3 regions of the Endozoicomonas sp. ALC020 genome follow, and region 1 is predicted to be linked to each of the others. Evidence: predicted binding sites of a transcription regulator. Region 1 holds the regulator's gene; each other region holds the start of a gene.
What was found. The regulator LexA, encoded in region 1, represses DNA repair genes until DNA is damaged. The targets are predictions, from matches to a motif close to TACTGTNTANNTANACAGTA.
Positions count from the first base shown of each region.

Region 2: the regulator LexA is predicted to act here: its motif matches at 3,131-3,150, upstream of ruvA (Holliday junction branch migration protein RuvA).
Region 3: the regulator LexA is predicted to act here: its motif matches at 2,305-2,324, upstream of recN (DNA repair protein RecN).

Region 1 is NZ_CP184830.1:5,582,037-5,586,210, forward strand. It holds gene ACOJUO_RS20460 (serpin family protein) at 1-668, shown strand, start outside; gene lexA (transcriptional repressor LexA) at 910-1,512, shown strand; gene ACOJUO_RS20470 (SulA-like leucine-rich domain-containing protein) at 1,639-2,127, shown strand; gene ACOJUO_RS20475 (hypothetical protein) at 2,154-2,396, opposite strand; gene ACOJUO_RS20480 (PTS sugar transporter subunit IIB) at 2,574-2,879, opposite strand; gene ACOJUO_RS20485 (DUF6586 family protein) at 3,008-3,502, opposite strand; gene topA (type I DNA topoisomerase) at 3,570-4,174, opposite strand, start outside.
Region 2 is NZ_CP184830.1:6,508,786-6,512,959, forward strand. It holds gene ACOJUO_RS24310 (hypothetical protein) at 1-262, opposite strand, end outside; gene ruvB (Holliday junction branch migration DNA helicase RuvB) at 323-1,333, opposite strand; gene rarD (EamA family transporter RarD) at 1,558-2,433, shown strand; gene ruvA (Holliday junction branch migration protein RuvA) at 2,497-3,108, opposite strand; gene ACOJUO_RS24330 (carboxymuconolactone decarboxylase family protein) at 3,247-3,792, shown strand; gene ruvC (crossover junction endodeoxyribonuclease RuvC) at 3,789-4,174, opposite strand, start outside.
Region 3 is NZ_CP184830.1:829,047-833,220, reverse strand. It holds gene ACOJUO_RS03095 (GspE/PulE family protein) at 1-20, shown strand, start outside; gene ACOJUO_RS03090 (hypothetical protein) at 110-592, shown strand; gene recN (DNA repair protein RecN) at 595-2,280, opposite strand; gene grpE (nucleotide exchange factor GrpE) at 2,539-3,123, shown strand; gene dnaK (molecular chaperone DnaK) at 3,315-4,174, shown strand, end outside.

The DNA.
Region 1 (4,174 bases):
GAGTATCCATTAATGAAGAGGGAGCTTATGGTCAAGTTGCCACTGCCGCAACAAGAACACTCAGAGGCTTCGGTACAAAAAAACCACCACACTTTCATTTTGTCTCCCCTGGTTACATTGCCATTGTAGATGGACAAGGCAATCGGTTGGTGGAGATGCTGATTAAGGATGGCAGCTTTTTAGAATTTTATGCGGCCGGGAATGACTCAGCTGAAAGCTTGAAATCTAATGATTTGAAATCTGATAAAAGTTTGAAACCAAATGACTTGACAGCTGATAGCAAAATGACTCCTATCGAAAATTACAAAAATTACAGAAAAATAGATGAACCCAAAAAAGACGAAAAAATTATTGAAGAAACTATTAACTCTATAGAATATATGTTACCAGATGATGAATCTATTGATGTGAGTAAACTAATATACCATAAGTTTGATCCGAAAGAGGATTTTAATATCAAAAGTGCCAAAGCAGTTAAATCCAGATTAGCTATCCATACTGGTAGTAAGGATAATGCCCTTGATATCAGAGAAAGAATATTAGAATGGCTTGATTACAAACATGTAGATTTTGTTAAAGTTTGGCATGGTTTTGATGGCTTTGAAGTAGAAGTTTCAAATGATGCCTGGGATGCACTGCGGAAGAAATTAACTTCTACACAATCATAAATAAAATGCCAAATCCGGAGATTAACCACCTCCGGATTTTTTATTAAAAAAAGCTTCAGGGACTCAGCTTGCGAATTTCAGCCAACAACTCATCACTATGGTGGCAAAGCATGCCTCACCTGCACCATTGACGACCCTCTTGTCATTTTTTGCTTATCGTCGCAGCCTGGATAATAACTTGCCACCACAAGAATACTGTATATAATCACAGATACTGTATAAAAAAACAGATTGAGAGACCATGATCAAACTGACTAAACGGCAATCCGAGATACTGGACCTGATCAAATCTCATATTGACGAGACAGGTTTCCCACCCACCAGGGCCGAAATCGCCAAGACCTTCGGCTTTCGCTCACCCAATGCTGCCGAAGAACATCTCAGGGCACTGGCCCGTAAAGGCGCTATCGAGATTACCCCCGGCGCCTCCCGTGGTATCCGCATTCCAGACAGCCAGCCTGAAGGCCTTCCGATTATCGGACAGGTTGCTGCCGGGAACCCGATCCTCGCCCAGGAACATATCGAAGACCACCTGATGCTCAATCCCGCTTTCTTCACCCCATCGGCAGACTTCCTGTTAAGGGTAAAAGGAATGAGCATGAAGGACATCGGGATTCTTGATGGTGACCTGCTGGCCGTTCACAAGACAACAGATGTTCGAAACGGTCAGGTTGTCGTCGCCCGGATTGAAGATGATGTCACCGTGAAAAGATTCGAGAAACAGAAAAACAAAGTATTGCTGCATCCGGAAAACGACGAGTTCGAAACCATAGTCGTTGATCTCACTCAGGATGCCTTTGCCATCGAAGGTTTAAGCGTCGGAGTCATCAGAAATCAGTCCTGAGACGGAATAAGATGAGCCTGACCATTACCAGAGACACTACTCACAACAGGCAGCTGTTGTTAAAGGCCCACTACGCTGAAGTGCGAATAACAAACAGCGTCCGGGCTATGCCAGAAGGAAGAATTTATGCTGTACCGAACCAGCAGTGAAAGGCACAATTTTTCAGCCCCAAGCTACCAGACCAATACAGTCTGCATTAACCCCTCGCGCCTAGAAAAGACTTTATCAGGAAAAACTGAAAAGTCTCTGAAGCCCAGTATTAATGAACTCATTCTTTCAGGTCAACCCTGGCAGGCAGAAGAACTCCTGACGCCCATGCTCAGTCAGCTGTCCACTGACAGTGAACGTTGGTTGACCCTGATTCTGGCAGATGACACCAGAACCCTGCACTGGTTAAAGAATTGCGACTTAAATCATGACAAGGTGCAAATCTTTAGCTCCAACAATATTAATCAGACATTGGAACTCACCAGGAAAGCGCTGGCATCCGGAACCAGCCACACTGTCATCAGCTGGCTGGGGCATTTGGATAAAGGGTGGCTAACTAAGCTTGAAAGCGCAGCCAGGAATGGACAGTGTCAGGGGCTGGCTATTCGCAGTAGACAGGTTGCATGATGCCCGTCATTTTCATGAAAATGGAGTCAGTGCAGTACTCTGTTCTCAGGAATCTCTTCTTCAGAGGATTGCGGACGAGTGAGTTCAGCAACTTCACGCATGCCAGCATCAAACATGACCTTTGCCACTTGCAAATGGTCCCCTTCAAGATACTGTTTGGCTTCCTCTGAAAATTTCATAGTCAGCAGGGGCTCACCCTCGTCGTCACTGCTTCGCAGAACAATCTCTCCTGTTGGAAGTTCCACAATTTCCAAAAACGATGCAGCCATATTTCGTTCCATAAATAGCGTATAAGAGGGAGAAATCATGCAGCATTGTGACTTATGATGCAATAGGTCAGTAGAGAGTAATGCAAAGTGTTATTGCAGACTGGAAAGTAAAAACCCTTAAAAGAGCTGCAGCTTTTGCCCCCGTATTGCAGCATACACACGATAAACTGGAATTAATCAGGCTGTTAGCGACAGAGCAAAGCCCAACACTTTCGCACCATTCATCGTGCCATAATCAACAGGGCTGATCGCCTCAACCGGAACAGCATATTCGGCAGCACGCAGCTTGAGATCATTCAACATATATTTAACCTGAGGACCCAGCAGAACAACATCGAAACAGGCTACCTGTTCATCGAAATGACTAGCGCCGAAGGCTTCAACCTCGACTTCTTCACTCCGACTTTCAGCTGCTTCGCGCATTTTCTCCACGAACATGCTGGTAGACATACCTGCCGAACAGCACAGCATGATCTTAGTCATAAGATACCTCTGATCAAATTGAACAACAGCCATAAACAACAGAGTTCTAAACATTCCCACAATCATGCACGGTTTGAATCAATCCAGGCACACTATTATGAGTCATGAATCAGATCTAAAAAATCTAATCACCATTCAAGATTGAAATTTCTAAAGTGCCCTACCAACTCCTTGAGGGAGGCAAGAATACTCTTGGCACTTTCTGGCGTCTTAATACCTTTGGTGACTTCACTAGTATCCGAAGCAATCATAATCATACTGCTATTACTTGAATATGATTGTATATTACCATTAGCATTAAAAATATCGTCATAAGCTTTAAGTAAATCTGCCAGCCAACTGTCCGATGACTCCAGCTGCTTTAACTGCTCGAGTTCAGACACTTCTGCAGGTTGCTCATCCATCAATCTGCAAGCATCTTCCAGAGACAGCAACCGGGTCAGCTGCTCACCGTAGGGAGACAATATCTCCGCCAGCATCGAGGAATAGGCTTGACTGGCATGCATCAGAAATGCCTCTCGAAAAGCCTCCTGCTCAAAAGCTTCTGCTCTTTCCCAGGCATCCAGCTGTAAACGGGCATAGTGTAATTTTTTGTTGGTATGGGAACGCCACTGCTCAGACATAATCTTTCTCAAAAATAAAAAGACCTCCACGGATCTCTGTGAAGGTCTTGTTTGTGACGAGGCCAGGTCAGGATTTTTTACGCTTCCTGGTGACTTTTTCTTCCCACCTGCCGTCCTGGAAGGTAGCACTCCACCCTGTCGCCTTACCTTCAGACTCAGTCATAACATACTGAGTCCTGGTTTTGCGACTGTAGCGAATGATTGCGGGATTACCATCAGCATCCTGTCTCGGTGCATCCAGAAGATAATGATACTTTGGATCAATAGCCGCCTGATGCGGGATCAGTTCACTGACCAGAGGAGCACGGGTCTCACGGTTCTTTGGGAACTGACTGGCCGCCAGAAAAAGACCTGAGGCACCATCTCTGAGAATATAATGATCATCCACTTTCAGACATTTGAGCTCAGGCATGGGTACCGGATCCATTTTGGGGGGAGCCGCTTCCCCGCTTTTCAAGAGCTTACGGGTGTTTTTACACTCGCTGTTGGTACAACCAAAGTATTTACCAAAGCGTCCGGATTTGAGCTGCATCTCAGAACCGCACTTGTCACATTCAAGCACGGGACCATCATAACCCTTGAGTTTGAACTGACCTTTTTCCACTTCATAGCCAGAGCAGTCCGGGTTATTACCACAGACATGAAGCTTACGCTGCTCATCAATCAGGTAGC
Region 2 (4,174 bases), 930 kb from region 1:
TGGAGTAACGCTCAACAGCCTCGGCTAAGGAAGCTGTTGTACCCACTCCCTGCTCGAAGCAGACTCCGGCATGATACAGATCAATCGGCAGCTGGCTGGAACCATGAAGCACCTGCGAGCAACTTGCCGCCGAGACAGAGAAAGGTGCAGAGTAGAACCCTGGACGCATTGGCGCCGCTTCCGTAGTAATAGTCTGACAACCACTCAGAGCAGTGAGCGACAGAACAAATAGACAGTAGATTCCTAAAATTCTCATGAGCATCAGCGTTTCCTTAGCCACTCGTTTTTCAAAAGAACGATCCAGATATTAAACCGGAAAGACTTATTCTTCTATCCGGTAGTCAAGCCCAAAATGCAAGTATGCGTGCTTGGTGACCATCCGCCCTCTGGGGGTTCTCATCATATAGCCCTGTTGAATAAGATAAGGCTCCAGGACATCTTCGATGGTATCCCTCTCCTCACTGATGGCAGCCGCCAGACTGTCTACCCCGACCGGCCCACCATCAAACTTTTCGATCATGGCCAACAGCAGCCGTCTGTCCATATGATCAAAACCGCTGGCATCAACATCCAGCATATTCAATGCGGCATCGGCCGTCTCCTTGTGGATCACACCATTCCCCTTTACTTCGGCAAAATCACGCACCCTTCTCAGCAATCGGTTGGCAATTCTGGGCGTTCCTCTGGAGCGTCGGGCAATCTCTCCTGCACCTTCCTTATCAATCCCCACCCCGAGAATTCCGGCAGAACGTTCTACGATATAAGTCAGGTCCTCAATATTATAAAACTCCAGCCTCTGTACAATACCAAAACGATCCCGGAGCGGAGACGTCAGCAGACCCGCCCTGGTTGTAGCTCCCACCAAGGTAAAGGGAGGCAGGTCCAGCTTGATAGATCGCGCAGCAGGGCCTTCACCGATCATGATGTCCAGCTGATAATCTTCCATCGCCGGATACAATACTTCTTCCACTACCGGACTGAGGCGGTGAATTTCATCAATAAACAGAATGTCATTGGGCTCAAGATTGGTCAGAAGAGCTGCCAGGTCACCCGCTTTTTCCAGCACCGGGCCAGAAGTCGTTCGAATATTGCTGCCCATCTCATTGGCAAGGATGTGGGAAAGCGTGGTTTTACCCAGCCCCGGAGGTCCGAATATAAGGGTATGATCAAGGGCATCATTACGAAGTCTTGCAGCCTGGATAAAAATTTCCATCTGCTCCCTGACTTTTGGCTGTCCCACATAATCAGCCAGTTTTACCGGGCGAATAGCCCGATCCAGCACCTCTTCCAGAGGGCGTTCTGAGGAGGATATCAATCGATCTGCTTCAATCATGTTCTAGCTCGTCTACCATTACTCTCAGCGTACCATCTCCAGTCTGTTAAAAAAATAATCCAGCTTTGGGAACAAAACGCTACATTTAATCGTCCAAGCACTCTGAACGTAAAAAGAGCACTTGCGAGCACTTAGCTGCCCGGGGGTGCATTACCTTTTAAACTTCGGAGTCATCGGACTCCTATACTCTCTGTTTTAAATTCTGATTAAAGGAAGTACTCAGAATGAATACACATTTGGTTTCTGGAAAAGGCCTGACTAACTCGGTCATGGCCTCCGTGATGTTCGGGCTTGTGCCCATTTATGTACAGTTTATTAAGCTGTCCGGAAATACCCTGTTCTGGAACAGGGTCATTTTCAGCGCTCTCTGCCTGACAATGGTCTGCTATCGCATGGACCGGCTCCGGGGCTTCAGGGCGGTTTTTCTCTGCCGGAAAACTGTGCTGATGCTATCCCTGGGTGGTTTGATTGTTGGCTTTCAGTGGTGGCTGTTTGTCTGGGGCCCCGTGAATGATAAAACACAGGATCTCTCCCTTGGCTATTTTTTGCTGCCACTCACCCTGGCATTAACCGGCAAGCTGGTATTTAACGAGAGACTGAACAAGGCTCATTACTTTGCCATGGGGTCCGCGTCATTAGGCGTGCTTGCCATGATTTGGCAACAGGGCTCATTACCCTGGGTCAGCCTGGCGGTGGCCGGACTTTATCCGGTGTATTTCATCATCCGTAAACCTTTGCAGGTCGATACCTTGCCAGCCCTGCTTTTTGAGCACCTGTTGTTCCTTCCGGCTGGTATTTTCATACTGATGAGTGATCAGAGTTTTATGCAAAACCTGACCCATTCCGTCACTCTTTGGTATCTGCTGCCAGGTCTGGGGCTACTCTGCAGCCTGTCACTGATCTGCTACATCAACGCCTCCAGGCATCTGTCTGTCAGTTTGTTTGGCCTGTTGAGCTACCTGGAGCCTGCTTTGATATTTGTGGTGGCTGTCACCGTTCTCGGAGAAGTCTTCACCTTACAGCAGTGGCTCAGCTATAGCTTTATCTGGCTGGCAACGGCAGCCATCTGCGTTGACTCGGTCAGGAAGTTCATCCGGTAAACTACAAAGCAGACAAGCAGGTGAGACTCAATCGTCTCACCTTTTAAATAAGACGCGGTGTTATCAGATCATACTTTTCAGAGCCTGACGAATCAGCTCTTCACTGGTCATGCCATCCTTGAGCAACTTACCAATGACTTTGCCGGCTTCCTGGGGTTTATAACCCAGAGCCACCAGAGCACTGACGGCTTCCTGTTCAATATCTTTTGCTTCGGCAGCCATTTCGCCACCGGCAACCAGAGGCTTACCTTCCAGCAGAGGTGCTGACTGCCAACGATCCAGCTTATCTTTCATTTCAACAATCAGCCGCTCGGCTGTTTTTTTACCCACACCCGGCAACTTCACCAAAGTGGCACTATCACCTTCCTGCACACAGCGCACAAAAGCATCAGCTTCTATACCGGACAACAGGGTCAGTCCGAGCTTGGGACCAACCCCATTGACCTTGATCAGAGTTCTAAACAACTCCCGCTCATCACGATTGCTAAAACCGTATAGGAGCTGAGCATCTTCGCGCACTACAAAGTGGGTATATAACACGACCTCCTGACCAACGTCCGGCAGTTTATAAAAAACCGACATCGGAGCTTCCACTTCATACCCGATACCATGGGTCTCTATCAGCAAATGAGGGGGCTGTTTGTCAGCCAGAAGGCCCCGAATTCTTCCAATCATCCTGTTTTCCAAATCTTTTATTTTCTGACTATAAGGTCAGAACGCCTAACAATACGACGAGGGCGTAGAACTCCTGAGAATTGTCACTCTCTAATCACTAAGAGAAGTTCAATTCGATGATCTGAAGGAGCTGCCCCCTTGAAGAAACTTCGCACATTTCTGGGATCACTCTGGCAGATCCTGCCCGAGGCTGGCCTGGCCAGTGAATACCACCCAGCTGTATCCGGTGGCCCTATTCCCATCCCTTTCATCAAGTCACAAAAATCTTTGTTAAAGGAAGATTTCCCGGGACGCCCGGCAAACTCACCTGAGCTTGATAAGCCTGCTCGCAGCTTCATCAGTTATATACAAGGCTACAGCAGCCTCCCGATGAGAGATCGCGCTCTGGTTGCCCTGAGAAGTGCGTACATTTGCAATACCAGACACCTGATCCCGGATATTGCTCAATGTGCACTGGATACGGGACTGAAAGCCAGTGATGTACAAATGGTTTCCCGTGGCCATCTGGCACCGGGCTGGGACAACAAACAACGCCTGTTACTGAAAACCACTGAAGAACTCTACAAAGAACAGATCATAAGTCCGGAGAACTGGAAAGAACTGAAGAAAATCTACACGCCACAACAGATCCTGGATCTGGTGTTTTGCATTGCTTCCTTTCACCTTTGTGTCCACCCAAACTAAGACTGCCCCGTAAGACGACGACGTCGAGTACCCGTAGCACCCGCCATCCTGACCAGACTGGAACGAGTATGAGCATGACAAAGAGCAACCGCCAGAGCGTCCGCAGCATCGGCCTGAGGGGTATCATTCAAGTCAAGGATCGACTTCACCATGTGCTTTACCTGGTACTTATCCGCAGAGCCTTTACCAACCACAGCCTGCTTGACCTGCCGGGCAGAGTATTCCGACACCTCAATATTGTGATTAACCACAGCCACAATGGCCGCAGCCCTGGCCTGACCCAGTTTCAGTGCCGAATCAGCATTTCTGGACATAAACACTTGCTCCACACCAACGGACTGCGGGATGTAACGTTCGATCAAAGTGCTGATGCCTTCATAAA
Region 3 (4,174 bases), 2.3 Mb from region 1:
CACCAGACCAGCAGCATTGATTGACTCAGCTTTAAGAAGAAATGGTTGCAGTCTCCCACTGACTATTCGATATTAATATGTGAAGTGGCAGTGGAACAGTCAGATAATAATGAAAACACTTATCCTTACAGGCTTGCTGCTATTACCCTTTGCAATACAAGCGCAGAAGGTAATGGAACTGAAGCCTGCCGAAAAAACCCAATCATTTGTTGAGCAGATGCAGCAGAATTTTGATCCGGCTGTGGCTGATCTCGTGCTGGAGTCTTATTTGAACAGCCTGCTCAAGGCTAACGCAATTAAAGGTGGAGCCAGAAACTCATCCATAGAGTATTCTGTAAGAGCCAACCGGGAAGGGGAGTTGGTGGTGACTCGGCATCAGCAACTGGAGCGGGGGCTGGTCCGAAACAATAACACCCTGACAGTGTTCGGCGTTGGCCATACTTTGGAGTCAGACTGTTCCAGTATTGAGCAGCGTTGCTGGATTTTATATCCCGATAAGGATGAACGTTGGGTTGAAATAGAATATGCACCCAAAGCCGTGAAGGAACTGGCTAAAGGAATGGGGTTACTGATTAAGGAGCTGCAAAGGTAATTTCAGGCGGCAGACCTTGAAACACAGAGACTAAGCATCTCTTTTGCGTGGTTGAGTGTGGACTCGGTCATTTCTACACCGCCCAACATTCGGGCCACCTCTTTAACACGACAATCGCCTTTCAGGCCGACGATCTCAGTGGAGGTTTTAGCATTGCGAACCTTCTTGCTGACATGCAAATGCTGATGCCCCTGGGATGCTACCTGAGGCTGGTGGGTGACACAAATTACCTGACTTCTTTCTCCCAGCTCCCTGAGCATGGCTCCGACAATTTCTGCGGTGCCACCGCCAATGCCGACATCCACTTCGTCAAAGATCATGCTGGGAATGTGAGAGGTTTGAGCGGTTATCACTTGAATGGCCAGACTGATTCTCGATAGTTCACCACCAGAGGCCACTTTAGCCAGTGCTCTGGGTGGTTGACCCGGGTTAGTCGTCACCAGGAATTCGACCTCTTCAGCACCATTGGCTGAGAGCATGCTGCCCTCTATCGGTGTCAGGGCAATGATGAACTCTCCGTGGGGCAGGCCGAGCAAAGCCATGCGTCTAGTGATTTTCTTTTCAAGTTGTCTGGCAGCAGACTGACGTTTTCTGGAGAGTTTTTCGCATTGGTTCTGAAACTCGGATTTTAGTTCGATCAGCTTTTGTTGTAATGCTTCAACCCGTTCATCGCTGAACTGGATGCTCTCCAGCTCAGAGCCAAGCGTGCTTTGCTTTTCCAATAACGCTTCGGGTTGAACCCTGTGCTTTCTCGCAAGGTCGTAAATAGCACTGAGGCGTTCATCCACATCCCGCATTCTGGCGGGATCGGCATCAAAATGATCGATAAAGTGATTGATTTCTCCTACCGCTTCCTCGACCTGAATTTGGGCAGAGGACATCATTTCAATTGTGTTGTTGATGGCTGGGTGATCTATTTGCAGATCGCTCAGGCGCTGCAGGCAGGTGGAGAGTTTCTGGAGAATGTTACCTGCCTCGTTGTCTGAGCAGATAGCATTGATTTCGTGACACACGGAAAGAGTGCCTTCAGCATGGGATAACTGTTTGAGTTCCTGCTCAAGTTGTTCCAGCTCTCCTTCCTGAAGCGATAGCTGTTCCAGCTCCTGAAGCTGATAGCTGAGCAGTTGCACTCGTTCATCCTGCTCCCTGCGATTATGGCTGAGAGTGGTCAGTTCATCATGTGTCTGGTTGAACTGATGGGCAGTGCGAGCCACTTCGGAGGCCAGTTTTTGTATGTCGGCATAATCATCCAGAAGCAGTCGATGGTTGCTTTTTTTCAGTAACGACTGGCTTTCATGCTGGCCATGGATATCAATTAACCGTTCACCAATGGCCCGAAGATCCGCAAGGGGAGAAAGAGTCCCATTGATATAGGCACGGGACCGTCCCTCTTTGGTAATGACTCTTCGGAGAATGCACTCATCATCACTGGCCAGATCTTTTTCTTGCAGCCATGCTTTTGCCGCAGTGCACTGGCTGATATCAAAAGAAGCGTGAATCTCAGCTTTGTCAGTACCCTGACGAACACAGTGACTATCGGTTCTGTCACCCGTTGCCAGACCGAGAGCATCCAGCATGATGGACTTACCGGCACCGGTCTCGCCGGTAATGACAGTCATTCCACAATGGATGTCCAGATCCAGCTGGTCAACGATGGCAAAGTTGCTGATGGACAGTTGGGTCAGCATGATAAATACCCGCTACTGTAGCTTTACTGTTTATATATACAGTAACCTGAAGTGTGCGATTCGTAAAGTCAGAGCTGAAAAAATCCACTGATCCTGAACTGAATGAGATGGGTGGCCGTTGTGATTTTGTTTTGCGGCCCGGTGTTTTGCGAAATGATCGCTTGCGTTAAAAAAACTGTTTTTCAGGTCTTGAATCCGGAATTCGTGACCCAATATACGTTTCATCTAAATGATTGCCTCCCGGTCGGAGATTCTGGAATGACAGTAGAAAGCAGCAAACCTGAAGAGCAGGTAACGGAAGAAGCCACAGAGCAGCAGGCAGAAGAAAGCCTGCTGAACGAAGAGGGTGGTGTTGAACTCGACAGTGAAGGTAATCTGACCGACGGCCTTGAGAGTCAGCTGGAAGCACTCAACGAAGAACTTGCCAGGGCGAAAGATCAGACTCTGCGTACTGCTGCTGAAATGCAGAACATTAAGCGTCGTGCCGAGCAGGATGTTGAAAAGGCTCACAAATTTGCTCTGGAAAAATTTGTTGACGCACTGATTCCAGTGGTTGATAGCCTGGAAAAAGGCATTGAAAGTGCCGAACAGGCAGAAGGGTCTCACGAAGCCCTGGTAGAAGGTATGAAGCTGACTCTGAAGCAGTTCCTGGATGCATTGGGACGCTTCGCGGTAGTTCAGGAAGACCCCAGTGGTCAGCCTTTTGACCCGAACTTCCATCAGGCCATGTCGATGGTTCCGAATCCCGATGTTGAAGCCAACACCGTGATTGATGTTTTCCAGAAAGGATACAAGCTGAATGGTCGTTTGATTCGTCCGGCTATGGTTGTTGTTTCCAAATAAGTGATTTTGCTGAGGAATATTCAAAAAAGAATATTTCAACAGCCTTGAAATCAAATCGATTGATCCCATATTGATTTCAAAGGCCAAAAACAGCTGCTCACCAGACACTGGCAAGCAGCCCTCAGCTGAAGAATTAAAGAATTGAACTAAAGAATTTCGTCCTGGAATCAGGGCAATGGAGAGATTGAACAATGGGTAAAATAATCGGTATTGATCTGGGTACCACTAACTCTTGTGTATCTATTCTGGATGGTGAAAAAGCCAAGGTTCTGGAAAATGCTGAAGGCGGTCGTACAACGCCTTCTATCATCGCCTTCACTGACGATGGTGAGACTCTGGTAGGTCAGCCAGCCAAGCGTCAGGCCGTTACCAATCCTGACAATACCCTGTTTGCCATCAAGCGTCTGATTGGCCGTCGTTTCAAAGACGATGTGGTTCAAAAAGACATCCAGATGGTTCCTTACAAGATTGTTGAAGCTGACAATGGCGACGCCTGGGTTGAAGTTAAAGGTGACAAAAAAGCGCCGCCTCAGATTTCTGCTGAAATCCTGAAGAAAATGAAGAAGACCGCTGAAGACTACCTGGGCGAGTCTGTTACTGAAGCGGTGGTTACCGTACCTGCATACTTCAACGATGCTCAGCGTCAGGCAACCAAAGATGCTGGCCGTATTGCCGGTCTGGATGTCAAGCGTATCATTAACGAGCCAACTGCTGCTGCTCTGGCCTACGGCATGGACAAGAGGCAGGGTGACCAGACCATCGCTGTATACGACCTGGGTGGTGGTACTTTTGATATCTCAATCATCGAGATTGCCGATGTTGACGGCGAGCACCAGTTCGAAGTACTGGCCACCAACGGTGACACTTTCCTGGGTGGCGAAGACTTTGACATGCGTTTGATCGATTACCTGGCAGAAGAGTTCAAAAAAGACCAGGGTATCGACCTTAAAGGTGACCCTCTGGCCATGCAGCGTCTGAAAGAAGCTGCTGAAAAAGCCAAGATTGAGCTGTCTTCTGCTCAGCAGACTGATGTTAACCTGCCTTACATCAC